2 regions of the Ensifer sp. M14 genome follow, and region 2 is predicted to be linked to the other one. Evidence: predicted binding sites of a transcription regulator. Region 2 holds the regulator's gene; the other holds the start of a gene.
The links. The regulator LexA, encoded in region 2, represses DNA repair genes until DNA is damaged. The targets are predictions, from matches to a motif close to TGTTCNNNNTGTGTTCNG.

Region 1 (14,523 bases), 710 kb from region 2:
TTTCGAGATCGCCGCTGGCACGACCGGAAAAGGCGAGCTGGGCGCCGGCAAGCGAACCGATCGCCACGCGCTCGGCCTGAAGCTGGCCATTCTTCAATGTCACCACCGCCTGAACGTCGCGCGCCTCCTCGCCGAAGGCGGAGAACTCGTCGGCGGAAAGGTCGGCGGCAATCGCATGCTGCATCAGCGTCGAGGCCGAGGCATCGCCGGCAACCAGCCCCGCCAGCGCCTGCAGGGCTTCGAGGTCGATGCGATTGCCGTTCAGCTGCAGCGACAGGTTCGGCTGCTGCTCGGCGAAGGACTGGCGCTCGAGCCGCCCCTTGAGGCTGGCGTCGCCGGCCGCCACTTCGAGGTTTTCGAACTGCTGCAGCGTGTCGGTCAGGTTGACGGTTGCCGAAAAGCCCGCGGTCTTCAGCTTGCGGATCGCCGGATCGACGGAGCCCGCCAGCCAGCTCGCCAGGCCCGAAGGCTGGTTGGACGCGAGAAGCAGGTCGCCGCGGAACGAGCGCTGGCCCTTGAGGTTGAGCCGCCCCTTGGCCTCAAGCTGGGTGCGCCCGGGCAGAAGGGCAACGACATTGTCGATCACCCAGCCGGCACCATCCGGCTGCACGTCGATGCGCACATCGCGCACGGTCGTATCGCCGATGACGATCGCCGGCAGTTTCAGGCTTGCCCGCCCCGGCACCTGTGGGATGGGAATGTCGGCGGCAATGGCCAGCATCGCTTCGAGCCGCTGGCGCATGGAGATCGCCGGGTCGCGCCCGGTCTTGCCGTTGCTGCCGGAATTGCCGATGCGGCTGACGTCGATCTGCTGGCCGTCGGCAATCAGGAGGAATTTCTGGTCCTTGCCGGTGTCGAGCGTCGCCTCGCCTGTCACGACGTAAGGATCGTCCGCAGGGCCGATCTCGAACCGGTATTCCGGCACGCGGATACTCTCATTGGTCAGCTGGAAATCGCCGTTGATGCGCAGTGGCGCATGGCCGTCCGCATCCTTGGCCTCGCCCTGCGGGCGGTTTTCGGTCAGCGTGAAGCGACCGCCGTAAACCGGCTTGAAGTCGACGATCTTCAGTGCGCCGTCGAGCTCGACGCCGAAGGGACGCTTGTCCGGCGTCACCCGCGCCTTCAGGCTGAGCGCACCCGTCTCGTCCACCTCATTGCTGGAGAAGGCGAAACTGCCGGCCTCGCCGTCGAGCGCAGCCCGCCCCTCCACCTTCCAGGGGCCAGCCAAGGTGCGGGCGGAAAGATCGGCGGAAAGGTCGGTGACGCGTCGGGTGCGGCCGGTCTGCTCATCGATGAATTCGATCTCGCCATGGGTGATCTCGACATTTTCGAGCACCACCGTCTTGGCCGGGATGGCCGTACGGGTGCCGCGCGCCCAATCGAGCGTGCCGTCCGGGAGCAGCCTGACCTTGGCCTTCGGCCGGTCGAGGCGCATATCGAAGATCAGTGCTTCGCCGCTCAGGAACGGCGCAAGCTCCGCACTCATCGAGAACTGCGCGACCTGAATCAGCGGCTCGCCCTTGTCGCTGCCGCCGACGCGCACATCGTTGAGCGTGACCGTCGGGAACGGGATCAGCCGTGCGTCGACGCTGCCATGGACGACGACCGGCTTGCCCATGATGCGGCTTGCCTCGCGCTCGAATTCCTTGCGGAATCCCGTCCAGTCGATGAACCACGGGGCGATCAGCGCCGCAAAAAGCGCAACGACCACAAGACCGCCGATGGCAACCAGAATTCGCGAAAGCACCGTGCCTACATTCCCATCAAGTTCAAAGGCGCCCATCGGCACCGTCTGCGTCCATATGAACGCCAAAGGGACGTCTTCGTCCATTACATTTGGACGTCTTCGTCCTTATCAATTGCGTCGGCGTTGCCTGCCGCCCAAGGAGCGGCCGCATCCCCGCTCTCCCCTCGCCCGTCCATTCGCGTCAAGCGAAGATCTTGCCGGGGTTGAAGATACCCTGCGGATCGAGGGAACGCTTGACCTGCCGCATCAGATCCAGCGCATCGCCAAGTTCAGCTTCGAGAAACGGCATCTTGCCCTGACCGATGCCGTGTTCGCCTGTGCAGGTCCCGTCCATCGACAGCGCTCGCGCGTTCAGCCTTTCGACGAAGGCCTCGGCGCGCGCCACGTCTGCGGCGTCCGTGTCATCGAAAAGCAGGCCAACGTGGAAGTTGCCGTCGCCCGCATGCCCGACAATCGGGGCCGTCAGGCCGTTCGCCGCGATATCCTCATGGGTCGCCGCAACGCAATCGGCCAGCCGCGAGATCGGCACGCAGACATCGGTGGAAAGAATGGCCGCTCCGGGGATCAGGCTCTTCTGGGCCCAGTAGGCGTTGTGCCGCGCCTTCCACAGCCGCGCGCGCTCTTCCGGGTTGGTTGTCCAAATGAAACCGCTGGAACCGAAATCGGCCGCTATCTCGGCAAAGTGCCGCGACTGCATCTCTACGCTCTCGCTGTTGCCGTGGAATTCGACGAACAGCGTCGGGGTCTCTTCGTAAGAAAGGCCGGAATAGGTGTTGCAGGCCCTCATCTGCAGCGCGTCCAGCAGCTCGATGCGGGCAACCGGAATGCCTGATTGAATCGTCAGGATCACAGCATTGCAGGCATCCGCAATCGTCGGGAACGGGCAGACGCCGCCGGAGATGACTTCGGGAATGCCCTGCAGCCGGAGCGTGATCGAGGTGATGATGCCGAGCGTGCCCTCGGCGCCGACGAAGAGCCGCGTGAGATCGTAGCCGGCAGATGATTTGCGCGCCCGATGCGCCGTGCGGATTTCGCGCCCGTCTGCCGCCACAACTGTCAGGGCCAGCACGTTGTCCTTCATCGTGCCGTAGCGCACCGCATTGGTGCCGGATGCCCGCGTCGAGGCCATGCCGCCGATCGAGGCGTTGGCGCCGGGATCGATCGGAAAGAACAGGCCGGTGTCGCGCAGATAGGTGTTGAGTTCTTCTCGGGTGATGCCGGGCTCGACCCGGCAGTCCAGGTCCTCCGCGTTGACTTCGAGCACCCGGTTCATGCGCATCATGTCGACGGAGATGCCGCCGTTCGGCGCGTTGACGTGGCCCTCGAGCGAGGAGCCGGTGCCGAAGGGGATCAGCGGCACCGCACTTGCAGCGGCGATCGCGACGATCTCGCGCACCTCGTCGGCACTTTCGGGGAAGACGACGCCATCGGGAAGCTGCGCCGGGATATAGGTGGTGGTGTGGGCATGCTGGGCACGGATCGCTTCGCCCGTCTGGAACCGGTCGCCGAATCGGGCGGCAAGCTGCGCCTTTGCGGTATCGATCCCGGTTTCGTTTCGCGAGCCAGCTCTGATCGCCTTCAATGCCACGGAAAACGTCCCTTCTTCCTGCCATCCACACCGCCCCTTTCCGACATTGGGGAAGCGCTTTCATTTCAAGGCGCTACTGTGCAAATCGGAATCACTTTGTCCAGACGTTCGCGCTCTTCTTGGAGCAAGGTAGGGCAGGAAAACGCCGACGGTGAGACCGGAGTGTCACAGGAGGCCGCGTGAGACCGTCGCAGTGCATCCGCCACCGCCGGCCCTTCCGGATAATGCTTCCCAGCCAAATCAGCATCTTCTGGCAGACACGCCGAGACGCAAGAATCCGGCGCTACCGCGACGCGTAACGAGCCGGATCCGGAAGGTGGCGGCCCTGCGTTTCGCGCCGAAATTAACTGTTACGTACTTACGTCCAGCCTGTTGCCGAACGACGATCCGGTCGTTCCGCAACCCATCGGCACGACGCCGATCGTCCGACTGAACGCAGTTCAGCATTTCGTGAACCTTAGGAGGCTCGAATAATGAGAATTCCTGGCAAGCTCGCGGCGATAGGGCTGCTGCTTTTAAGCAGTTCCGCTTATGCACAACAGCCCGCAGCAACGAACAAGCCGAACGTCCTCGTCATTTTCGGCGACGACATCGGCCAGAGCAACGTCTCCGCCTATACCATGGGCGTAATGGGGTATCGTACACCAAACATCGATCGCATCGCGCAAGAAGGCGCGATCTTCACCGACTACTACGCCGAACAGAGTTGCACCGCGGGCCGCTCCACCTTCATCACCGGCCAGTCGACGCTGCGTACCGGCCTTTCCAAGGTCGGCCTGCCCGGCGCGCCTCTCGGCTTGCAGGCTATCGATGTGACGATCGCCTCGGCGCTCAAGGACAAGGGCTACGCGACCGGTCAGTTCAGAAAGAACCACCTCGGCGACCGTGACGAGTTCCTTCCGACCCAACATGGTTTCCAGGAGTTCTTTGGCAACCTCTACCATCTGAACGCCGAGGAAGAGCCGGAAGACCGCAACTATCCGCAGGATCCGAGCTTCCGCAAACAATTCGGTCCACGCGGCGTCATCAAATCCTCCTCCGACGGCAAGATCGAAGACACGGGCGCCCTGACGCGCAAGCGAATGGAAACGATCGATGATGAGACCTCGGCCGCCGCGATCGACTTCATGAAACGCCAGAATGCTGCTGGAAAGCCGTTCTTCACCTGGTTCAACACCACGCGCATGCACGCACGCACCCATGTGCGCGACGAGCATCGCGACAAGCCGGGCCTCACGGCGCGCACTGAATATGCCGACGGGATGATCGAGCATGACGCCGTGATTGGCGAGGTCCTGAAATCGCTCGACGACATGGGCATCGCCGACAACACGATCGTTGTCTACACCACGGATAACGGTCCACATGAGAACACTTGGCCCGACGCGGGCAACTCGCCCTTCCGCAATGAAAAGACCACCAATTGGGAAGGTGCCTTCCGCGTACCGGCGATGATCCGCTGGCCGGGGCAGATAAAGCCGGGAACCCAACTGAATGGCATCTTCTCCGGCCTTGACTGGTTCCCGACCTTGCTTGCCGCCACTGGCGACACAGACATCAAGGAGCGCTTGCTGAACGGAGTGACCATTGGCGGAAAGCAGTACAAGAACCATCTGGATGGCTACAATCAGCTCGACTACATTACCGGAAAATCCCCGGATAGCGCCCGCCGCGAGTTCTATTACTTTAACGACGACGGTGATCTCGTGGCAATGCGCTACGAAAACTGGAAGCTGGTCTTCGAGGAACAGCGCGCGATCGGCACATTGGCGGTCTGGGCCGAACCCTTTACCAAACTGCGCATTCCGAAAATGTTCGATCTGAGGGCCGACCCTTACGAGAAGGCCGACATCACGTCGAACACCTATTGGGACTGGGTGTTTACCCATGCCTACTTGGCGGTGCCGGCACAGGCGAGCGTGGCCAAGTTCTTCGAGACGTTCAAGGACTATCCTCCGGCGCAGCGCCCGGCGAGCTTCTCGATCGACCAGATCCAGGAAAAGCTGCAAGAGTCCATGACGTCGATGGGCAGCGGACAGTAACAGAGAGCAAGAATGGGCCCGGACGGAAAATCCGGGCCTATGACAAGCCGCGCGGGTCGAACGGCTCTGAAGGGGCACGGCGCCGGCGTCCGGACCCTGCCGGGCTCTCCGTTCGGTGGCGATTGACCACGAGTGGCCTTCCCTACTCTTCCACGAGCCCTTCGCTGGTCGTGGATTTCGCGCCGTTCTCGTCGACCTCGCGAAGAAACGGCTGCCGGAAACCATCTTTCTGATCGCCGCCCAGCTCGAACTCCCAGCCGGTTCCGGCTTTAGCGAACCTCGAGCGAGGCTGCCGCTTCCATCTCCTCGTGCAGCTTGCGCTCCTCGTCCGCATGCGGCTTGGTGAACCCGGCAATGACGAGATAGGCAACCGGCGTCAGATAGAGCGTCACCACGACGGCAAGGCCGAGACCGCCGACCAGCACCCAGCCAAGCGCGATGCGCGCTTCCGCACCCGCACCGCTTGCCATCACCAGCGGCACCGCGCCGACGATGGTGGCGATCATCGTCATCATCACCGGACGAAGGCGAATGTTGGCGGCATTTTCGATCGCGGTTCGCACATCCTGGCCGCGATCGCGCAACTGATTGGCGAACTCGACGATCAGGATGCCGTTCTTCGCCATGATGCCGACGAGCATCACCAGGCCGATCTGGCTGTAGATGTTGAGCGTGTTGCCGGTCAGGATCATCGCAAAGACCGCGCAGGCGAGGCCCAGCGGCACCGTCGCCATGATGATCAGGCCGCTGACGAAGCTTTCGAACTGTGCCGCCAGCACCAGGAAGATGATGACGAGAGCAAAGCCGAAGGTGACGATGAGCCCGTTGGCATTCTCGTTAAGGGTCGCAGCCTCGGCGAGTGGCATGATGCGCGAGCCCGGCGGCAACAGCGGCTCGGCCATCTGCTCGACCATGGTCAAGGCTTCGCCGAGCGCGAGGTCAGACTTCAGCCCGGCCGAAAGCGACACGGCGCGCAGCTGCGATTCCCGCGACAGCTGTGGCGCGACGGCCATTTCCTCGACGCTGGCAATCGTCGACATCGGGACGATCTTGCCGTCGCCGGCCTTCAGGAAGATGTTCTGCAGGTCGGTCGGGTCGTTGACCGGATTGGTCGAAGACAGAAGCTTGACCGGATAGGACTCGCCATCGACGAAGACGTCGACGACGCTGTTGCCGTCGAGCATCGCCTGCAGCGCCCAGGCGAGACCGCCGATATCGACGCCCATGTCGGATGCGCGCTCGCGGTCGATGGTGATCGATAGCTGCGCCTGGTTGGCCTCATAGTTCAGCCGGACGTTCTCGAAACGCCCGGTATCTTCCATCTGGCGCACGAGCTTGGCCGCGGCATCGCCGAGCTTGGTGTAGTCATTGCCGACGAGCGCCACCTGCAGGCCGCTGCCGGCGCCGCGGATGCCGAGGCTGTTCGGCTGCATCGCAAACACCCGCACCGAGGGGATGCGCGCCGTCACCTTGTTGATCTCGGAGACGATCTGCTGCTGGCTGCGCTCGCGCTTGTCCCAGGGGGCAAGCGTCAGCACCATGAAGCCGCTATTGGCCGAGCCGCCCTGGCCGGAGATCGAGAAGATGTTGTCGATCTCGCCGGATTTGACCAGCGGCTGCAGCCCGTCCTCGATCCGGCGCATCTGCGCCTGTGCATATTCGAGCGACACGCCCTGCGGCGCGTTGATGCGCATCATCACCTGCGAGCGGTCCTCGCTCGGCGTCAGCTCCGATTTCAGCGTCATGAAGCCGATGCCGCCCATGGCGGTGAAGAAGGCAGCAACGACGAAGACGATCACAGGCGCGTTGAGGCAGCCGCGCAGCGTGACGCGGTAGAATTCGGAAGCGCGCGCGCCGAACCGGCGCATCGGTCCGGGTTTCGAGTGGTTCTCCTGCGTCAGCATGCGCGATGCCAGCATCGGGCAGAGCGTCAGCGACACGAAGGACGACAACAGGATCGAGAAGGCAAGCACGAAGCCGAACTCGCGGAAGAGACCGCCGGTCTGCCCGGGAAGAAACGACAGCGGCACGAACACGGCGGCAAGCGTCGCCGTCGTCGCCAGCACCGCGAAAAACACTTCGAGCGTGCCGTGCACGGCTGCAGCCCGGGGCCCAAGACCTTCGGCCCGTCGTCGCACGATGTTTTCCAGAACCACGATCGCGTCGTCGACCACCAGACCCGTAGCGAGCACGATGGCGAGCAACGTCAGGATGTTGATCGAGAAGCCGGCCATGTAGATCGCCGCCACCGTGCCGATCAGCGCGATCGGCATGGTGATGGTCGGGATCAGCGTCGCGCGCCAGTCGAGCAGGAACATGTAGATGACGAGCGTGACGATGAAGATCGCTACGCCGAGCGCGATCTCCACCTCGTGGATGGCGCCGTTGATGAACACCGCGTCGTCGCTGGTGATCCGGAGCTGCGTGCCCTCGGGAAGGATCTGCGTCTGGATCGTGTCGACGACCTTGCGCACGCCCTCGGAAATATCGACCGTGTTGGATTGCGCCTGGCGGATGATGCCGAGGCCGATCCCCTGGCGGCCGTTGGAGCGCAGCGCCGTCGTGCCTGAATCCGGCCCGAGCGTCACCGTACCGATATCGCGCAGCCGCACATTGTTGACGAGGATGAGGTTTTCGAACTGCTCCGGCGTCTGCAGGTCGGCGGTCGCGCGCACCGAAATGTCCTGGCTGGCGCTGGTCAGCTTGCCGGCCGGCACATCGTAGGAGGCGTTGGCAAGCGCCGTCCTGAGGTTTGCCACCGTCACCCCGCGCCCGGCGAGCTTCGCTTGGTCGAGGTCGATGCGGAAAATTTTTTCCTGGTCGCCGTAGACGGCGACGTCGGCGACGCCCTCGACGGCGGCGAGCCGGTCGCTGATCTCGTTTTCGACCAGCAGCGTCATGTCTTCCATCGACATGGTGTCGGAGGTCAGCGCCAGCCGCATGATCGGCTGGCTGTCGGCATCCGCCTTGACGATGCTCGGCTCGTCGACATCCTCCGGCAACTGGTTGCGCACGCGGCCGAGCGCGTCGCGAATATCGTTGGCCGCCTGGCCGATATCAGTCGTGTCGGAGAACTGCAGCGTCACCCGGCTGCGGCCGAAGTTGGACGTCGAAGAAATGTCCTTGATGCCCTGAACGCGCGATACCGCGCCCTCCACCACCGACGTCACCTCGCGGTCCATGGTCTCGGGAGCGGCGCCATCAAGCGTCGTCGTCACCGATATGACCGGCTGGTCGACCTGCGGCAATTCACGGATCTCGATGCCGTTCCAGGCCGCAAGGCCGGCAACCACGATCAGCGTGTTGACCACCAGCGCGAAGATCGGCCGGCGGATGAAGAGAGCAGTAAAGCCGGTCTTGCCGGCCTCGCGCGCGGTCTGGTGGCCGGTTTCCCTAGCGCCGCTCACTTCACCTCCTCCGCGACCTTCTGCGTGGCATCGCGGCGTTCGCGCCCGGCAATGCGGACATCGCCGCCGTCGCGCAGCCGCTGCACGCCTTCGGTGACGACTTCGTCGCCTTCGCTCAAGGCTGCATCGACCAACACCTTGTCCGGGTTGCGCTGGATGATCTTGACCGGAACACGCTCGCTCTTGTCGGCGCTCACGCGCCAGACGTAGGAGCCGTCGGAGCTCCACTGGATGGCGAGCGGATCGACGGTCGGATAGGTGTCGCCGTCGAATGCCATGGTGACGGAGAAGGACATGCCGGCCCGCAGCGTATCTTCGGGGTTTTCGAGCCGCGCCCGCACCCGCAATGTCCGGCTTGCCTGGTCCAGGCGGTTGTCGATGGCGTGGATGACGCCGTCGAGCTGGCTCCCCGGCTGGGCTATGGCTTGCGCCGTCACCGGCTGGCCGACGACGATCTTGTTGGCGAAGCGCTCCGGCACCCAGAAATCGACGAGGATTTCCGAACGGTCGTCGACCACGGCAATCGGCGTTGTCGTGGTGACGTAATCGCCGACATTGACGGTGATGATGCCGACGACGCCCTTCGACGGCGCGACGATATCGCGGCGCTTCAAATCGAGCTCGGCGGTCTTGAGAGCCAGTTCGGCGGTCTGCATGGCGATTTCGGCATCGCGCACGTCGACGGCCGTCACCGCGCGCGCAGTGCTGAGGTTGCGGTAGCGTTCCACCTTTTCCTTTGCGCTGTCGCGCGTCAGCCGCGCCTGGTCGGCGGCAATCTTCTGGTCGTCGCTGTCGAGCTTGGCGATCACCTGGCCCTGCGCCACCCTGTCGCCGGAACGCACGAGAATTTCGGTGAGGTTGCCGGTGGCCGTCGGTGTTACGGTGACGGAGTGGATCGCTTCGCCATTGCCGATGGCGTTCAGCCGGTCGTTGACGACGGCCGTTGCCGACGGACGCACCATGACGAGGACGGCGTCGTTGCCGCCCTGCCGGCGTGCGCCGCCACCCTGGCCGCCCTCGCCGCCAGCACCGCCGTCCTGCTTGGAGAGAGCATCGATCAACGGGTGCGAAACACCGATCGCCGCCAGCGTTTCACCTGCCCCGGGCACGAACCGCACCCAGACGCCGGCACCCACCAAAAGCACAACGGCGCTGACCGCCAGCTGTTTCCAAACCCGCATTCATGTCTCCAAATATGCAATACACGCTCCTGCGCGGCAGGTGCCGGCGGAACGTTCCGATTTGCCCTGAGTATCGTTGTTCGGACCTTTGGGGGCAACGACGGAATGCCATCATTACGCAATTGTAATAAAAGCGAATTTGTTGGCCGCATGATGACATCAGGGCATTATAGCACCGGCCGCTGCGGCTACCGCGTTATTCTCCAGAAATACACTAGACAATCACCGTTTACAGTCACGGCGACTGAGGTATCCTGCAACCGCCGGCAGCCATTGCCATCAGGTTTCGACCGGTTCTGGAGAGGGGAAAAGACATGTGCGATGCGTGCGTCATGGAATCCGTAAAGCAGAAAATGCTGTCTCGCCGCAGCTTCTTTAAAGCGACAGCCGTCGGAACGGTGGGGATCGCGGCCGCAAGTGCGGGCATCGCCCCGCCGGCGCTGGCCCAGGGACATACTGGCGTTACCGACCTCACCCACGAACTCTACGAGGAGTTCCCGACCTTCTTCGGCAAGCAGCAGTTCTTCCGCGAGGAGAAGTTCAACTACGCCAAGGACAAGTTCAACATGTTCGAGCTCCGGGTGAACGAGCACACCGGCACCCATGTCGACGCGCCGCTGCATTTCTCCGCAGACGGCCTGTCGGTCGCCGAGCTGCCGGTCGAAAAACTGGTCGTGCCGCTTGCAGTCATCGACATCCGCCAGAAGGCGTCCGCCGACGCCGATGCACAGCTAACGCCCGACGACATCAAGGCCTGGGTCGCCGCCAATGGCGAGATCCCGGAAAACGCCTGCGTCGCCATGCTTTCGGGCTGGGGCGCACATCTCGGCACCGACAAGTTCCGAAACGCCGATGGTGACGGCAAGCTGCACTTCCCCGGCTTCCACGTCGAGGCGGTGAAGTATCTCTTGGAAGAAACCAAGGCGGCCGGCATCGCGGTCGATACGCTCTCGCTCGACCACGGCCCCTCGCCCGATTTCGCCACCCACTATGCCTGGCTGCCGGAAGGTCGCTGGGGGCTGGAGGCAGCCACCAACCTCGACAAGGTGCCGGCCAAGGGCGCGACGCTGGTGCTTGGCGCGCCGAAACATCGCGGCGGCACCGGCGGCCCTGCCCGCGTGTTTGCGCTCGTCTGACCCCTTGGCCCCGAAGATCCGGCGGCACCCCTGCCGCCGGCGATGTTTTCCTCAGGAGATATCATGAGCACCATCACCCCACCGGCCGATCCGGAAGCCGATCCACGCGTCAAAGCAGTTTTCGACGACATCCGCGCCACCCGCAAATCGGACTTCATCAACAATATGTGGCTGTGGCTCGCCTTCGATCCGGATCTGCTGGAGCAGACCTGGCGCGACGTCAAGGCGGTGATGGCGACGCCCTCGGCACTCGATCCGCTGGTCAAGGAAATGCTCTACATCGCCGTTTCCGTCAGCAATGGCTGCGGCTACTGCGCCCATTCCCACACGGCGGCCGCCAGAGCCAAAGGCATGACCGATGCCGAACATGCCGATCTCCTGCGCGTGATCTCGCTTGCCGCCAGAACCAACCAACTGGCCACCGCCCTGCAGGTGCCGGTGGATGCGGCCTTCGACAGGACGGCCTGACGGCGGCTGGCGGGAGAATAAGCGGCTTCGAAATCGCCTGTCTTTCCACAGGCTTGGTGCGGCTGGCGCAGAAAACGGAATAAAAGAAGAACATCCTTTCTGGCCTTTCGCCTCCGAATCACTACATTGAGCCGCATGATGAGTGGTTTCGACGACATTCCCTTCTTCGACGAAGAGCCGGCCCCGCGCAAACAGCAGCCTCCGGCGACGGGCGGCATTGCCGCACGCGCCATGGCGGCGCGCGACCGTCAGCAGCGCCCGGACTATCTTTCCGGCCTCAACCCGGAGCAGGCCGAAGCGGTGGAATCGCTCGATGGTCCGGTGCTGGTTCTCGCCGGCGCCGGCACGGGCAAGACCCGGGTGCTCACCACCCGCATCGCCCATATTCTGTCCACCGGCCGCGCCTTCCCCTCGCAGATCCTGTCGGTGACCTTCACCAACAAGGCGGCGCGCGAGATGAAAGAGCGCATCGGCGTGCTCGTCGGCCATGCGGTCGAGGGCATGCCCTGGCTCGGCACCTTCCACTCGATCGGCGTCAAGCTTCTGCGCCGCCATGCCGAACTCGTCGGCCTGCGCTCCGACTTCACCATTCTCGACACCGACGACGTCATCAGGCTGATCAAGCAGATCATCCAGGCCGAAGGTCTCGACGACAAACGCTGGCCGGCCAAGCAGTTCGCCGGCATGATCGACGGCTGGAAGAACAAGGGCCTCGACCCGGCGCAGATCGCCGAGGGTGATGCCCGCGCCTTTGCCAACGGCAAGGGCCGCGAGCTTTACGCCGCCTACCAGAACCGGCTGCGCACGCTGAACGCCTGCGACTTCGGCGACCTGCTGCTGCACCCCATCCGCATGTTCCGCAGCAATCCGGATGTGCTGAAGGAATACCACGACAAGTTCCGCTACATCCTTGTCGACGAGTATCAGGACACCAACACCGCGCAGTACATGTGGCTGCGGCTTCTGGCGCAGCGCCCCAAGGGCGTGCCGCAGAACGTCTGCTGCGTCGGCGACGACGACCAGTCGATCTATGGCTGGCGCGGCGCGGAGGTGGACAACATCCTGCGCTTCGAAAAGGATTTCCCGGGCGCCAAGGTGATCAAGCTCGAGCGCAACTATCGCTCGACCGAGCATATTCTCGGTGCCGCCGCCCATCTGATCGCCCACAACGAGGGGCGGCTGGGCAAGACGCTGTTTACCGACCGCAGCGACCCGGATGACGAGAAGGTGCAGGTGCACGCCGCCTGGGATTCCGAAGAGGAAGCCCGTGCCGTCGGCGAGGAAATCGAACAGCTGCAGCGCAAGAGCCACAAGCTCAACGACATGGCGATCCTGGTGCGCGCCTCGTTCCAGATGCGAGAGTTCGAAGATCGTTTCGTCACGCTCGGCCTCAACTACCGCGTCATCGGCGGCCCGCGCTTTTATGAACGGCTCGAAATCCGCGATGCCATGGCCTATTTCCGGCTGGTCTGCCAGCCGGCCGACGACCTCGCCTTCGAGCGCATCGTCAACACGCCGAAGCGCGGCCTTGGCGACACCACCATCCGCACCCTGCACGACTATGCCCGCGCCCGCGACGTGCCGATGCTGGCGGCTGCGACCGATATCATCGAGACCGACGAGCTGAAGCCAAAAGCCCGCAAGGGGCTGTTCGACGTCGTCGCCGACTTCCGCCGCTGGCAGGGCTTGCTCGAAACCACGCCGCACACCGAACTTGCCGAGCAGATCCTCGACGAGAGCGGCTACACCGCGATGTGGCAGAACGACAAATCGGCCGAAGCCCCAGGGCGGCTGGAAAACCTGAAGGAACTCATCCGCTCGATGGAAGCCTTCGAGAGCCTGCGCGGCTTCCTCGAACACGTCTCGCTGGTGATGGATGCCGAGCAGAACGAAAACCTCGATGCCGTCTCGATCATGACGCTGCATTCGGCCAAGGGCCTGGAATTCGACACCGTGTTCCTTCCCGGCTGGGAGGAAGGCCTGTTTCCGCACCAGCGCGCGCTCGACGAAGGCGGCCGCTCGGGCCTCGAGGAAGAACGGCGCCTTGCCTATGTCGGTATCACCCGGGCAAAACACCGCTGCCACATCTGGTTCGTCTCCAACCGCCGCATTCACGGCCTGTGGCAATCCACCCTGCCATCACGCTTCCTCGACGAACTGCCGATCACCCATGTGGACGTCGCCGAAAGCGAGCAATCCTATGGCGGTTACGGCCGCGGCGGCTACGGCCAGTCGCGCTTCGACAAGGCCGATCCCTTCCAGAACAACTACTCCACCCCCGGCTGGAAGCGCGCCCAGCAGAACCGCTCGGACGCGACACGCGACAACTGGGGCTCACGCTCCGGCCACGCGGTCGAGCGCATCGGCTACGGCGAAAGCGGCCCGCGCAGCCGCACCATCGACGGCGAGCTGGTGGCAAAATCGACAGCCACCGAGCCCTCCCGCTTCACCGTCGGCGACCGCGTCTTCCACATGAAATTCGGCAACGGCAACATCTCGGCGATCGAAGGCAACAAGCTGACGATCGACTTCGACAAGGCCGGCCAGAAGCGCGTGCTCGACGGGTTTGTCGAGAAGGTGTGAGCGGAAACGGGCTGGCGATTGCCAAACATCTGCTTGGAGATGGGCGCGTTGGACAGCGGATCGACATCATGCATATCCGTAAGTGGGAGCGCACTTTGGCTTGAGGGGCAGAATGAAAAAGGTCGGGCTGGCGCTTATTCTACTGGCTGTTGTTACGCTTGCGGCTGGTTTTGCATTCAATGAGAGATATCCAACGTATACGTGGAATCAAAAAATCCGGATCGTAGCCGAAACGAAAAGCGGTGAAATTTCTGGTGAAGCGGTAAGTCGCGTTACGTGGAAAAAAGGGTTCAACTTAAACACCGGCTGGAATAGATCCGTAAGCGGCGAAGCCGTAATCTTAACGTCTTCGGATGGCAGCCACCTCTTTG
Region 2 (14,523 bases):
AGATTGCGCGAGCTGTTGAACGCCGGAGATTTCAGGCTGATCGAAGCGATCGGCAGGGACGATGACAAGGCCAGTGAGAAGCTGCGCGTCGTGATGCGCGACGGCCGTTCGCTCGGAAGCATTCTCGTCTCGGAAGGGCTTGTGCGGCCGTGGAAGGGACAATCGACGCCGTGGTGCTAGGCGGATGGAAAAATCCGCGGATATGACTGCGTTGGGCGAAACCAGGCTTCAAACCGCTGGCGACCTGCTCGGCGAAACACTTCAGGAGAGCGGGATATCGCCGCCGTCGCGCAGCACCCAAAGACGGTCGTTCTTCGTTGTCGAGTAAAAGCCTGTGAGACGGCGTTTCCTTCAATGTGAGCGCCGCGCGCTCCATTATGCCCGCCCATCGATCCCACGTTGCTACATGAATAGCGCCCCAATCGCTCGCCTTGTTGTTCCGCTTGGGCGCGGTGAGGGGGTGACCGGCGATATGCATTCTTCATGAAAGAGCGAGCGGCGCAGCCGCATGCAGCAGCCATCCACAGAACGGAATAGAAACGCTTGTTCAAAATGAAAAAAGGATCGCATTCAGAATGAACCCTCTTGCACTCTTTCTATATTCATTCTAAACGCTCGCCACGACTTGATAATCTCAGTCGGTGAGGCCTCGTGGCGGAGTGGTGACGCAGAGGACTGCAAATCCTTGTACCCCGGTTCAATTCCGGGCGAGGCCTCCAAAGACACACCTAACGAACTGATTTCGTGAAGCAATTATTCGCGACGAAATCCACTGGACACCAGAATTTCCATTTGGTGTGGCAATTCGCTCCGTTTTCCTCCTCAGTATCTTCCCCCGCAGCCAACAGAAGATCACCGATTCCGTCGCATTTGATGCGGGCGACACTCTGCCGTGCTGGGCGGGCTCTCTCTGCATTCCGCGTCTAGATCTTCGAAGTCTTCCCGTCCGTACATCGTCGTCAGACCCTTCGGCCCAGGTGGCCTACGCGCAGAGGAAGACGGCCACCAGGCGGGCTTCACGCAGTCCTTTACCGGCAGGTCGGTAAAGGAAGGGATTGTGTCCACAATCGGTCTCCATTCTGCACGGAGCCGTTAAGCGGCCCATACCTATCGGTCTAGGGACAAATGTGATCGGTAAAATTTCGCTATAAACGTTGGTCGCCGAATGGTCGGCGAAAACAAAATCGCGACACAAAGTCACAAAATAAGTCCCGAACAACCCCTCTAGCTAGACATGCCGCAATCGCCTGCGCTACAAGGGTTCCGGAAAGCTGGCGCCCTCTCCTGGGGCAAAGGTGCTAGCCATACATGGCAATTTAACCTTTCTTGCAGACAATTGGTCCTGCAACGCTGAGAGGTGGACTTGGCAGGAATTCTTCTATTCAAACGCATGCCGAAACCACAGCCCAAGCTGCGGCTCGGCACTCGCTCGTTCGTAATAGATCCGATATGAAGGCTTCAACTGCCATCCCGCTTGCTCTGCTGCTCGGCGCTGCCACGATGCCATTTTTGGGAAAAACCGACGCGCAGGCACAGAACCGCGACGTCGATCAGTCGGTATTCGCCTTCGGCGGCGCGATGGTCGATGCGGACATGCTCCAGGCAGGCAATCCTTTCGGTGTCACATACGCTGACCTTCCGATCGTAGGCGTCGGCTACCAGTACTTCCCGGCAAGGATGGGCTCCTTCAGGTTCGGACTGGAAGCGGGGCTCGCCGGAAGATTCGGCGGGCATCCGAATGCGGAATTCTGGGGCGGCGTCGTCGGTCGCTACGACGGTTTCGAGATTGGCGATGCTGTCCGGATCTCGCCAGCCCTTACGTTTGGCATCAGCTATGTCACGCATACTCAGGAAGGACGGGAGCGCCAGAACGAGCTGGAACGTAACGGGAACGCCAGAACCCTGTTCTATCTCGGCCCCGAGTTGAACCTTTCCTTCGACACAATGCCCAACGTCGATTTCTTCTGGCGGGTTCACCACCGGTCCGGAGCCTGGGGGACGCTCGGCGACATGCACGGCGGCTCCAATGCAAATGTCCTTGGCATGCGGTTCAATTTCTGAAGGACCTTCTTCGCCTCCAAATCTTCCGAATGCCACGATTGTTGTTTCAATCGGTTGCGTCACTGCACGGCAGCCGATCGAATTCCTGGATGATCTCCGACAGCAAAAGAGGTGTGGCAAGCTGTGGCAGAGCCCTTTGCTTCTTAAAAGAAAACAATTCATGAAAGTGTGGCAACGTGCTGCCGTAAGTGATTGACATCCCGCCATTCCTCAAGTCCGGGCGAGGCCTCCAAAATTTCACCTAAAGCTTTATATTCGAAGCGCTCCTTCGGAACGCCGATCCTGCGTCGGCTTTAATTTCCGGGGAGCAGCAATCTATCTCGATTCCATCTATCGTTTCCCAGAACGGTTAAACCTTGCCTGAGATGCGCTCCTGCGGCTCAGTGCGGAGAACCGTGAGACGCAGGCAAGTCTTGCCTTGGGCGTTGGAGGAGCTTCGTCACGCCCCGACACTGATGTTTCGGCCGCAGTGACCGTCGCTCGTCGGGCGGACGGCAACGGTGGTGCTGTGGCGGCGCCATCACTCTCTTGCGCCGAATTGTCTGCGTGGGTCTGCTGGTGCCCTGACCGCGCCAGTCATTTTGCCCGAATGAACTTCAGTGTTCCCGGGAGCCTCGGCCCGGTCAAATCCATGGTGTCCAGCGGGTGATTGCTGCCGTCGTTGACAGGCAGTCCTTCGCAATCGAACGGGCTGATGCCTTGGAGGCATGCGGTGTTGACAAGGGGGCGGCCGATGAATGGCTGGGGCGATCGGGGAGCCGGGTCTCAATATATCGGTGCAGCCCATGCCAGCCCTCGGCAGTACCATCCGGGTATCCAGTGGATCTAAAGGCTGTCGCCGGCGGAACGTGCTGTCGCCGATCGGAAATCCACCTCCCGCTGCCTCGTTGGGAATATGCGCGGCCTGCTCAATTCTCCTGAACGGAAACGCCGTCCTCGCCAATCTTGATCTCGACACCGGCAGGTTTCGTTTCTTCGCGATAAGCATAGACGCCGAGCCCGATGACGGCGACAGCGAGCACGGCGATGACGAGATAAAGGCCATTACGGTTCATTCAGCAGTTCCTCACTTGGTTACGCGAATGGGTAACTAGGCTGCCATCGTCGAAAGGCAACGGTGCGATCGTCCGGTGCGGTCGGGTTAAAGGCAGCCATGGTTCGAATAAGCATCGGATCCGGTCTCCGTCCGTATGCGGTTTATAAGATTGCACCCGCACCCTTTGTGCCTGACGCGCTGACCTGCGCCCTCGATGGGCGAGCGACAATCGCTACAAATCCGATGCATGATTGCACCGCCATCTTATTCCACCGTGCTGGCTGTGCCGCGACGATATCACGTGGCCTGTCGATTCCGGCGCTTGCCGGTTGTGCCCTGCTTCGCGGGCCGTCAAGTTCCGGGCGCACCTGGCGCAGCTGTGGCGAAGTCTGCTTGCTACTGCTTCGCCGCCAAGGACGGTTGCTTTTCCTAGGCAATCCGCCGTCCGCGCGTGCGCTTCACGCGTCGGCGCAGCCAATAATCGTGCGCGCATCTGGTTTGCCGGCGACGTACCCCGAAATGGTGATTCTGCCTGTATTGTCAGTGCAAGGATAATTGTCTCTAGACGGGTTCAGGAATGAATATTCCGTCGATGCGAGCCGTATAGCTAGCGTCAAACAAAACCGACAATGGAGGAAATGACATAAAATGAAATGTAAGATCGCCCTGACCGCTCTTGCCATTTTTGCCGCAACGACGGCCACCGCAAGTGCTGAGGATCTCGTCTTTCAGCTGAAGAACAAGACGAAAGCCGTACTGACGAACTTCTATACGTCGCCGGTCGGCGTCGACCAGTGGGAAGACGATGTCTTCGGGCGGCAGGTGCTTAATCCGGGCGAGAGCATGGAAATTACCATCGCCGACGGACGCGATGTCTGCAAATACGACATGCGCTTCGAATTCGAGGAAGGCTCCGGTCTCGATACGACCGAAGACACGCAGGACCTCTGCGAGTTGGGCGAGTACTCCATACACGAATGAAAATTGTCGAGTGCTTAAAGCGCTCGACTTGATCACTTCCGTCTCGCTACCCCTTGAGGTGGCGAGACGTTCAAGCATAAGAAGGCCCTTCCAGCAGGAAGACAGCCAACGTCATCTGGCTTAGTGATAGCGGCGGATCAAGCCGACGAGCTTGCCCTGTATCTTGACGCGATCGGGGCCGAAGATGCGTGTCTCGTAGGCCGGATTGGCCGCCTCGAGCGCAATCGACGCGCCTTTGCGCCGGAAGCGTTTCAACGTCGCTTCTTCGTCATCGACAAGCGCGACGATGATGTCGCCGGGGTTGGCTGTGGTGGCATTGCGTATGATCACCGTGTCGCCATCGAAGATGCCGGCCTCGATCATCGAATCACCTTTCACTTCAAGGGCATAGTGCTCGCCGCTGCCGATCATATCGAGCGGCACCGTAATATCGTGCGTGTTGTTCTGTATCGCCGAGATCGGTACGCCGGCGGCAATACGGCCCATGACCGGAACCGAGACGGAGTTGTTGTCTGCCACCGGCGGCGCTTTTGCGGCAGCCGGGGCGGGCGCAGGAGGTTTGCCGAGGCTTCCCTCGATGACGCTTGGTGAAAACCCGCGACGCGGCTGAGCGTTTCCCGCGTAAGCTTCCGGCAGCTTGATGACCTCAAGCGCGCGCGCGCGATTGGGAAGGCGCCGAATGAAACCACGTTCTTCGAGCGCCGTAATCAGCCGGTGAATGCCCGACTTCGATGCCAGGTCGAGTGCATCCTTCATCTCGTCGAAGGATGGCGGAACACCAGACTCCTTCATGCGTTCGTGGATGAAAAGAAGCAATTCCTGTTGCTTGCGGGTCAGCATGGCAAGTCGCTCCAGAGGCGTGAAACAAATCAAGAACAGACACTATCTGTTCCATATGTGTTCCGCAAGTGCCTAAAATTCGGTGAATGTTGTATCAATTGTGCGCCTATCGGCTGCCTCGGTGCTGGGCATGCCATGCGGAGCTGCTATGCCTCGCGCTTTTCACGGAATGAGGGTGCAATGAAAAAGATGATTCGAATCCTGTTGACGATCGTCATCGCAACGACCGTCGTCCTCGGGTTTCGCTGGTATCAATACGTCGACAACAGGCAGAGCCCGTTCGATGAAGTCGGCATCGCATTGAACGCGATGATGCCGGGGCCGGTCCGCCAGTGGGGTTGTGGCCGGCTAAAGCGCACCTTCGGCAACGGACTGCCGCCGCACGGATGCGCAGCCAGTAACGGAAGCGAGTGGGAATAGCTCGGCAATAAGCCGTTGCAAGGCGGGCATCAAAGAAGGAGAGGGCGTTTCAAGCCGGCTGCGTTGCAGAACAGGCGTCCTCGAATTCCTTCACGGTCTCGGCCGAGTTGTCCTCCGGCAGCACCGCATCTGCCGCGTCGGTCGCGACCGGCGTGTCGCCTTGATAGACGAACGACTGGATATAATAGGCGATCGAGCCTTTCCAGACATTCCGACCGTCGATCTGCTGGCAGGGGATGGCCAATTCGAAGTCGGTTTGCAGGTCGTCGACCGTGGCCGCGCTGAGGGCGATGTGGGGCGATGCGATAATCGAGGCGATAAGCAAGGCTGCAAGCACGATGGACGTCCGCTAGGTCAGAAGTGGTGCCGATAGATTGGTTAACGATGTGAACCGTGCTTTCGTTCCGGAGTCCAGCAAGCAGACCGCGTACCGCGCGGTGTTCAACAGTTCTTTGCGAAAGACGATGACGACCCTTCAAGCTGTGGCCGCGAAGACACGAAGATTGGCGGGAAGAGCGAGCGTTTCGGGGCGTTTTTTACTCCTCCGGCATCGACCTCAGGCGGCATGGCTGGCGGCGGATCGATCTTCGCGGCTGCAATCGGGACGATTGGCAAGTGCCGCCGCCCGCAGTGTTCCTTGTGTCTGCGGGAAGGTTCACGCGCCGGTCGGGTGTCCTGCGGAGCCGGCATCATTTCTGGTTTCTCGTCGCGGGACCAGTCGCCCAGGATGTGCGGAGACGTGCACATCCCGTCCGACTGGCCACTGATAAAACGTACAGGCGTATTTGGTTCACGAAGTCGGAGCGGCTGCCTTACTTTTTGTCTTTCTTGCCCAAAGAGAAGCTGCTGCCTGCAAGCTTCACCTGGGAGCCTTCTGGCGTAACGGCGGCTTTGACGGTCTTGTCCTTCTTGGGCTTTCTAACCTCGCGGTTGCTTCGCACTTGACCTTTTGCCATGATCGTCTCCTTGGAAAGGCGTGCCGGGGAGCCCTTGTGGGCGCCGAATGACCGGCGGACTAGCGTGCATTGATACGGCCGGAAGTCAATGACGGCGCTCGGTGCGCATTGGTTCGGGCGGGCGGCATGGCCTGCAATGAAGTCAGTGTTCCGCTGGTGTGATTGTAACACCGATTCGGCTATTTGCCGCGACCCTGAGATGCTGTCGTAGGCCCAATCACGGCGGCGACTTCGGTGATCCTGTTGGCCGGAAATCCGCTTCTTTCTGCATGTTCGCGAATAACGTCGGCGGTTGGCGCCTCGTGGACGCAATAAATCTTGTCGCCGGCGACGTAGCTGGTGATCCATGTGTAGGGCACGCCAAGATCTGCAACGACCGCGTTGGATTTCGCCGACAGCGCGCAGAGGTCGTCCTGACTAAGCTTGTCGGCTCCGGGTACTTCACGCTCTATGATGAAGGTGGGCATCGCTCAGTTCCTCAACTGTTGGATGACCACATATGAAGGCGCCCTAATGAAGCGGGAGTCAACGTTTTCGGTTACCATAAGCCGTATCACGGCGATTTTACCGGAAGTCTCCGGAGCCCGGTCGAAAGTCGCTTTTCAGTTCGCTTTCAAGCGAGCCGGATCGAGCGGTTGGAGCGTTCGCAACCCTTGTCATATCGAGATTGGTGGGGTGCCCGATCGCGTTCGATAGCCCCAGCTCAACCTTTTCGGACCTTGCGCCAAGAATTGGCGGTTGGGCAGACGGGCTGACACTTTCTATGGCGAGAAACAACGACTGCAACTCAGTAGCTGAGACGGAAGCCGCCGGGACTTGCTGCCGATGGGTCCGGCACCGGCGATGGGCCTTGCCATTGGGCGTAGGTCGTGTTGGCGTCACCAGTGCTTGCGCATCCGGAAAGGGTCAGAAGGGCGAGAAAAGCGGCTGTCGTCAGATGTTTAAGAGGCATGGATTTCTCCAGTTGCGGGAGATTGCCCAGGCCTCGATAGGCCGGAATCAGACTTTCCCTCAAATCCTCGGGGATGGCAAGCAGACCTGGCGGCCGCCTTCCAAATGCACGCTTGAACACTGGCGCGACGGCAGGGCGTGCGCACGCCAAATCGACAACAGGACACCGCCAAAACGTTCACCTTGCGGTCGAGCACGATATTGAATGGCAAGAAATGAGACAGTTGATGGCGGAGGAGGTGGGATTCGAACCCACGGTACGCTTTCACGCACGCCGGTTTTCAAGACCGGTGCCTTAAACCGCTCGGCCACTCCTCCGGGCAGGGCGTTATTGCGCGAAGGCTTGTCACTTTGCAAGATTTAACATGCGTCGGCGGCAAGATTTTCTGAGCGCGTCAGCTTGCCCTTCCGTCTCGATAACCATTCGTAAACCATAACCGGAGATTTCGGGCGGCGGGCTGTCCGCCGGTTCGCAATTTTGCCTTGTTGCTGTCATGATTAATCGACTGTCCCGTTTCGGGACGCCGAGATTTCCGCTTGGGGGCAAGAGTGGAAGGTTTCGAGTACGGCTTGTTCGAATGATGTTGTGGGACAGATGACATCCAGTAAAAATGCGGCATATCTGATCAAGGGACTGCGCCTTGCGGCGGTTCCCGTGCTTTGCGCAACGCTTGCGGCGTGCGGATCGACGTCCAGTATCAAGAAGAGCAAGCCGAGGAGCAAAGAATACTTTGCCGAGTCGGTTTATGGCGTGAAGGCGAGCCCCCGTGTCGCTACCGGCAAGAACATCCCGAAGGGCGGTGGCCGGTTCCAGGTCGGTAAAGCCTATCAGGTCAAGGGCAAGTGGTATCAGCCGAAGGAAGATTTCGGCTACAACAAGACCGGTGTCGCGTCCTGGTATGGTTCGGCTTTCCATGGACGCCTGACCGCCAATGGCGAGGTCTACGACAAGCTCCATCTTTCGGCGGCCCACCCGACATTCCCGTTGCCGAGCTATGCGCGCGTCACCAATACTGAAAACGGCACCTCCGTCATCGTTCGGGTGAACGATCGCGGCCCCTATGAATATGGCCGGATCATTGACGTATCCTCGAAGACGGCGGATCTGCTCGACATCAAGCAGAAGGGCAGTGCCAAGGTTCGTGTGCAATATGTCGGTCGTGCACCGCTCGAAGGCAACGACATGCCCTATCTCATGGCGTCCTACGTCAAGAAGGGCGACCGGAGCCCGGGCGTAATGCCGGAGGGCCAGATCGCGACCGGCGTGATGGTTGCCTCGAATGAGCCGATGCGCAATCAGCTCGGCACGCTCACCATCCCGTCCAAATCGTCGCTCGATGCAAGCAGCCCGGTGACAGCCCTTGCGGCACCCGTTCCGCAGTTTTCCGCACCGCAGTCGCTGGAAGAATTCGTGATGCTGCCGGAGATCGGTCCCATCCCGCGCGAGCGGCCGGAATACATTCCGATGCCGGACGGCAACATGGCCTATGCGGCAGCCTATGTGGAAGTGCGGGTGAGCGATGCCAAATCGCCGTTTGAAGCGGTCATGGTCGAGACCAATCCGCTTACGCCCGATGCAATCGTTGCCCATGCCAGGCGTGAAGGCAGAACCGGCTCGATCCGGTAGCTCGGGACGTTGTGCCATTCTGACGACGCTGCTATGCCCAACGGGAAACCGGAGTTTCCCATGCGCTTGAAGATGCTTTCGGTCGTGTTTGGTTGCGCGGCGTTGCTTGCGGGCGCTGCTGCGGCCCAGACGCCACCGGTGGCGTTCGACACCAAGGCCAAACAGATTCTGTTGGTGGATGCCGAAACCGGCACCGTCCTGTTCTCCCGTGCCGAGAACGACCCCGTTCCACCCGCCTCGCTTGCGAAGTTGATGACGATGGAAGTCGTCGCCGAGGCGATCGCCAAGGGTGAGCTGTCGGCCGAAACTGTCTTCGAGGTTTCGGAACACGCCTGGCGCACCGGCGGCGCACCGTCTGGCACCTCGACGATGTTCGCAGCGTTGAAGTCACGCGTCCGCGTGGCCGATCTGCTGCAGGGTGTCGCCGTTCAGCTTGCCAATGATGCCTGCATCATCCTTGGTGAGGGGATGGCCGGCAGTGAAGCCGCCTTTGCCGAAAAAATGACGGCCCGTGCCCGCGTGCTCGGGATGCCAATAGCCACCTTCCGCAATGCGACCGGTCTGCCGGATCCGCAGAACCAGATCACCATGAGCGAACTGGTGGCTTTGACCCGTCATCTGCACGAGGCGCACCCCGAACTCTATCGGCTCTACGCGCAGCCTGAGTTCGAGTGGAACAAGATCCTTCAACGCAACAAGAACCCGTTGATTGCGGCCAATGTCGGGGTCGACGGTGTGGCGACGGGGTTTGCGGAAGGCTACGGCTTTTCGCTCGCGGCCTCGATGCAGCGCGGCGATCGCCGTGTCTATCTCGCGATGGGGGGCCTTGAGACCGATAAGGAACGCACCGAGGAAAGCCGCAAGGTGCTCGATTGGGCAATGACGGCGTTTGAAAAGCGGCGGATCTTTGCTGATGGCGAAGCGATCGGCGAAGCCAGCATCTACGGTGGCGCCGCGCCGCATGTGGCGCTTGTTGCCGGCGGGCCGGTCGATGTGCTGTTGCCGGTCAACAACCCGGAGCGCCTGACGGCCCGCGTCGTCTACAAATGGCCGCTGCGCGCGCCGGTCGAAGCGGGTGCCGAAGTGGGCGTCGTGCGACTTTGGAACGGCGAAAAGCTGTTGCGCGAGGTGCCCGTCAAAACCGCCGAGGCTGTGGGGCAGGGCACCTTGGCAAGCCGTGCGCTCGATGCGCTCCAGGAATTGCTCTTCTTCTGGCTGTAACAAAACCGGTCCCAGTGGTTTCATCGTTTGGGCCAATCGGCTAAACAGGGCAAAATTGCATGCCGATATAGGAAAGCACCGTGCCGCTGGCAAAAGGTCTGTTTGTAACATTCGAGGGCGGGGAAGGGGCCGGTAAGTCGACCCAATTGCGCCTGCTCGCCGATTCTCTGCGATCGCTTGGCTATGAAGTGCTGACGACGCGCGAGCCCGGCGGATCTGTCGGTGCCGAGGCGGTGCGCCACGTGTTGCTGTCGGGGGCTGCCGAAGCCTTTGGCGTGCGAATGGAAGCTATTCTGTTTGCAGCGGCGCGCAGCGATCATGTCGAAGAGGTCATCCGGCCGGCGCTGTCCAGGGGAACGATCGTGCTTTGCGACCGGTTCATGGATTCCTCGCGCGTCTACCAGGGCATCACCGGCAATCTGGAACCGGCCTTCGTCGAGACGCTCGAGCGGGTAGCGATCAACGGTGTCATGCCTGATCGAACCGTTATTTTCGATCTGCCGGCGAATATCGGTCTCGACCGTGCCCAGCGCCGCGCCGGCGATGACAGGCCAGACCGGTTCGAAAAGGAAGAACTGGAGACGCACGAAAAGCGCCGCGAGGCTTTCCTCGACATCGCAAAGGCCGATCCAAACAGGTGTCGCATCATCGACGCGACGCAATCCGCCGAGGCGATTGCCGCCGAGGTGCTCGGTCTCCTTGAAAACTTGCTCGCAAACGCCGAAATGTCCGAGCCTACATCCACAGGTTCCGCACCATGACGACGGAGACGCCCGGTGTGCTCGAAGGGGCAATTGCCCCGGTCCAGAACGACCGGCTGTTTGGCCATGAGCAGGCGGAAGCATTTCTGGCGCAGAGCTACCGATCGGGCAAGGGGCACCATGCCATCCTGATCGAAGGACCGGAGGGGATCGGTAAGGCAACGCTTGCGTTTCGGTTCGCCAGCCACATCCTCAATCACCCGGATCCGGCGACAGCGCCCGAACGGCTTGGGGATCCCGACCCTGCGTCGATCGTCAGCCGGCAACTGGCCTCCGGCGCGTCACATAACCTTTTGCATCTGACGCGGCCGGTTGACGAAAAGACCGGCAGGGTCAAGGGCGCGATCACCGTCGACGAAGTGCGAAGGGCCGGCAAGTTCTTCGCCCAGACATCGGGCACCGGCAACTGGCGTATCGTCATCATCGACCCGGCCGACGATCTCAACCGGAACGCCGCCAACGCCATTCTGAAAATTCTGGAAGAGCCGCCGCGTCGGTCGTTGTTCCTGGTGCTGACGCATGCGCCGGGTAAGCTGTTGCCGACGATCCGTTCGCGTTGCCTGCCGCTGCGGTTGAAGCCGCTGGAGCCGCCGGCGCTGCGCCAGGCGCTCGACCACCTTGGCTTTGATCTCCAGAGCGAGAATGCCGACCGCATTCTGGCCTCGGCCAACGGCAGCGTCGCGGAGGCGCTGAAGCTGATCAACTACGGTGGTCTGGAGATTGCCGCGACCTTCGAAGGTATCCTTGCTGGGCAGGGGCCAGCGATCCGCAAGGACATGCACAAGCTTGCCGACGTTCTCTCGGCAAAGGACAGCGAAACGATCTTCGACTTCTTCACATCGCTGCTGACCGGTCGGCTCATGCGCGAGGCCCGCGATGCGGCCGTTGCCGGCGATATCATGCGCGCTGAACGTTTCGCCCGGCTTTCGGCCGCGACCGGCGAACGTCTCACGGTTAGCGACGCCTACAATCTCGATCGCAAGCAGACCATTCTTTCGCTGCTGGACGACGTCAAGGCGGCGCTATAGATCGACCCGAAACTTCCATTTGCGTTTGATCGCCGCGACGAGATCGAGATCGTGATGGTGGGCGAAAAGCAGCACGTGACCCAGCAGATCTGCCGCTTCGTTCGCCATATCGGTCTGGATTTCGTCTTCTGACTTTCCATGCCGCCTGCCGCGGCCGCTGCGCTTGTTCCAGGCTTGGGTCAGTTCGCCGATTTCCTCCTGCATCTTCAGGATAAACCAGTCGGCATCCCGCTCGATGCCGTTGTCTTCGGCGTAGCGGGCAGACGCTGCTTCAAATTGACGTTCAAGACGGCGCAGCATGGCGATTCCCCCTGTGTTCGTTTCCGTTTTGTTCTATTGTTTTGTTCGCTTTTGCACAAGCAGGCGTAGCGTCCGGCCAGTGCTTTCCAAGCGGGCTTTTCTCCCATCTCCCGGTTCCTTCCTTGCCGCGTATGCGCTAAGAGCGTCGGTAGCTTCATCCGAGATAGATTGAATCCGCCTATGAGAGACACGTCCCCCTTTTACATCACCACCGCGATTTCCTACCCGAACGGCAAGCCGCATATCGGCCACGCCTATGAGCTGATCGCAACGGATGCAATGGCGCGCTATCAGCGCCTGGACGGACGAGATGTCTTTTTCCTGACGGGCACGGACGAACACGGTCAGAAAATGCAGCAGACGGCGCGCCGGGAAGGCGTGACTCCGCAGGAGCTTGCCGATCGGAATTCCTTGGAATTCCAGAAGATGGCAGTGCTACTGAACGCATCGAACGATGATTTCATCCGCACCACCGAGAAGCGACACCACGAGGCGTCGCAGGACATCTGGGTCCGCATGGGCGAGGCGGGGGATCTCTACAAGGATTCCTATGCCGGCTGGTACTCGGTGCGTGACGAAGCCTACTACCAGGAAAACGAGACAGAGTTGCGTGCCGATGGCGTGCGCTATGGTCCGCAGGGCACGCCGGTCGAATGGGTCGAGGAGCAGAGCTACTTCTTCAAACTGTCGGAGTACCAGGACAAGCTTCTGAAGCACTACGAGGAGAACCCTGATTTCATCGGCCCGGCCGAGCGCCGCAACGAGGTGATCTCCTTCGTCAAATCAGGCCTCAAGGACCTGTCGGTTTCGCGCACCACCTTCGATTGGGGCATCAAGGTGCCGAACGATCCCGGCCATGTCATGTATGTCTGGGTAGACGCGCTCACCAACTACATCACCGCGACCGGTTACCTCGACAATCCGCAGGGACCGCGCGCCAAGTTCTGGCCGGCGAACATTCACATCATCGGCAAGGATATCATCCGCTTCCACGCGGTCTATTGGCCCGCGTTCCTGATGTCGGCCGGCCTGCCGCTGCCCAAGCGCGTCTTCGCGCACGGCTTCCTGCTCAACAAGGGCGAGAAGATGTCGAAGTCGCTCGGCAACGTCGTCGATCCCTTCAATCTCGTCGAGCATTTTGGCCTCGACCAGATCCGCTACTTTTTCCTGCGTGAAGTTTCCTTCGGTCAGGACGGAAGCTACAGCGAGGAGGGGATCGCAACCCGCATCAACTCCGACCTTGCCAATGGCATCGGCAATCTCGCCAGCCGCTCGCTGTCGATGATCGTCAAGAACTGCGACGGCCAGATCCCGGTCTGCGGTGCGCTGACCGACGAAGACAAAGCGATGCTGGCTGCTGCCGACGCCCTGCATGAGATTACCCGCGACGAAATGGGCAAGCAGATGATCCACCGCGCACTGGCGGCGATCATCGCGGTCGTTTCGGAGACTGATCGCTACTTCGCCGGCCAGGAGCCCTGGGCGCTGAAAAAGACCGATCCCGCGCGTATGGCAACCGTGCTTTACGTCACCGCAGAGGTCGTGCGCCAGATCGCCATCCTCTTGCAGCCGTTCATGCCGGAATCCTCCAGAAAACTGCTCGACCTCGTAGCGGCCCCAGCCGACAAGCGTGACTTTGCGGCATTGGGCGAGGCAGGACGCCTGGTTTCCGGAACGCCCCTCGAAGCGCCGAAGCCGGTCTTTCCGCGTTACGTCGCGCCGGAAGCCCAATAAGGCACGATCAGCATGCTTATCGATACCCATTGCCATCTGGATTTCCCCGACTTCGAGGCCGAGCGCGACGCGATCATCGAGCGCGCGCGTGCGGCCGGAGTCGGCCAGATGATCACGATCTCCACCCGCGTGAAGCGCTTCGACACGATCCTGGCGATCGCCGAGGCTTATCCGAACGTCTTCTGTTCCGTCGGTACTCATCCGCACAATGCGGATGAGGAGCTCGATATCACGGTGGACGATCTCATCCGGCTTTCGGCGCACCCGAAGGTCGTGGCGATCGGCGAGGCGGGTCTCGACTACTTCTACGACAACGCACCGCGCGACGCGCAGGTCGAAGGTCTGCGCCGGCACATAGCGGCGGCGCGCGAAACCGGCCTGCCGCTCGTCATCCACAGCCGCTCGGCCAACGACGACATGGCGGCGATCCTGACCGAGGAGATGGGGAAGGGCGCCTTCCCTTTCCTTCTGCATTGCTTCTCGTCGGGGCCGGATCTGGCCCGCATCGGCGTCGAACTCGGTGGCTACGTCTCTTTCTCGGGCATTCTGACCTTCCCGAAATCGGAGGAATTGCGCGAGATCGCCAAGACCGTTCCGCATGACCGGA

Region 1: the regulator LexA is predicted to act here: its motif matches at 11,645-11,662, upstream of BLJAPNOD_RS10650 (UvrD-helicase domain-containing protein).

The regions. Positions count from the first base shown of each region.
Region 1 covers NZ_QJNR01000004.1:2,238,979-2,253,501, reverse strand. The annotation lists gene BLJAPNOD_RS10685 (AsmA-like C-terminal region-containing protein) at 1-1,747, opposite strand, end outside; gene BLJAPNOD_RS10680 (FAD-linked oxidase C-terminal domain-containing protein) at 1,929-3,335, opposite strand; gene BLJAPNOD_RS10675 (arylsulfatase) at 3,809-5,377, shown strand; gene BLJAPNOD_RS10670 (efflux RND transporter permease subunit) at 5,647-8,784, opposite strand; gene BLJAPNOD_RS10665 (efflux RND transporter periplasmic adaptor subunit) at 8,781-9,965, opposite strand; gene BLJAPNOD_RS10660 (cyclase family protein) at 10,280-11,101, shown strand; gene BLJAPNOD_RS10655 (carboxymuconolactone decarboxylase family protein) at 11,165-11,569, shown strand; gene BLJAPNOD_RS10650 (UvrD-helicase domain-containing protein) at 11,705-14,152, shown strand; gene BLJAPNOD_RS10645 (hypothetical protein) at 14,265-14,523, shown strand, end outside.
Region 2 covers NZ_QJNR01000004.1:2,944,850-2,959,372, reverse strand. The annotation lists gene BLJAPNOD_RS14225 (thermonuclease family protein) at 1-180, shown strand, start outside; tRNA gene BLJAPNOD_RS14220 (tRNA-Cys) at 646-719, shown strand; gene BLJAPNOD_RS14215 (hypothetical protein) at 1,450-2,061, shown strand; partial or broken gene BLJAPNOD_RS36475 (GFA family protein) at 2,638-2,781, opposite strand; gene BLJAPNOD_RS14205 (hypothetical protein) at 2,970-3,116, opposite strand; gene BLJAPNOD_RS14200 (hypothetical protein) at 3,746-4,078, shown strand; gene lexA (transcriptional repressor LexA) at 4,199-4,918, opposite strand; gene BLJAPNOD_RS14190 (hypothetical protein) at 5,099-5,338, shown strand; gene BLJAPNOD_RS14185 (hypothetical protein) at 5,388-5,675, opposite strand; gene BLJAPNOD_RS35625 (hypothetical protein) at 6,151-6,294, opposite strand; gene BLJAPNOD_RS14180 (DUF4242 domain-containing protein) at 6,474-6,761, opposite strand; gene BLJAPNOD_RS35620 (hypothetical protein) at 7,082-7,246, opposite strand; tRNA gene BLJAPNOD_RS14175 (tRNA-Ser) at 7,474-7,563, opposite strand; gene BLJAPNOD_RS14170 (septal ring lytic transglycosylase RlpA family protein) at 7,841-8,872, shown strand; gene BLJAPNOD_RS14165 (D-alanyl-D-alanine carboxypeptidase family protein) at 8,933-10,093, shown strand; gene tmk (dTMP kinase) at 10,174-10,854, shown strand; gene BLJAPNOD_RS14155 (DNA polymerase III subunit delta') at 10,851-11,882, shown strand; gene BLJAPNOD_RS14150 (pyrophosphatase) at 11,877-12,182, opposite strand; gene metG (methionine--tRNA ligase) at 12,363-13,916, shown strand; gene BLJAPNOD_RS14140 (TatD family hydrolase) at 13,929-14,523, shown strand, end outside.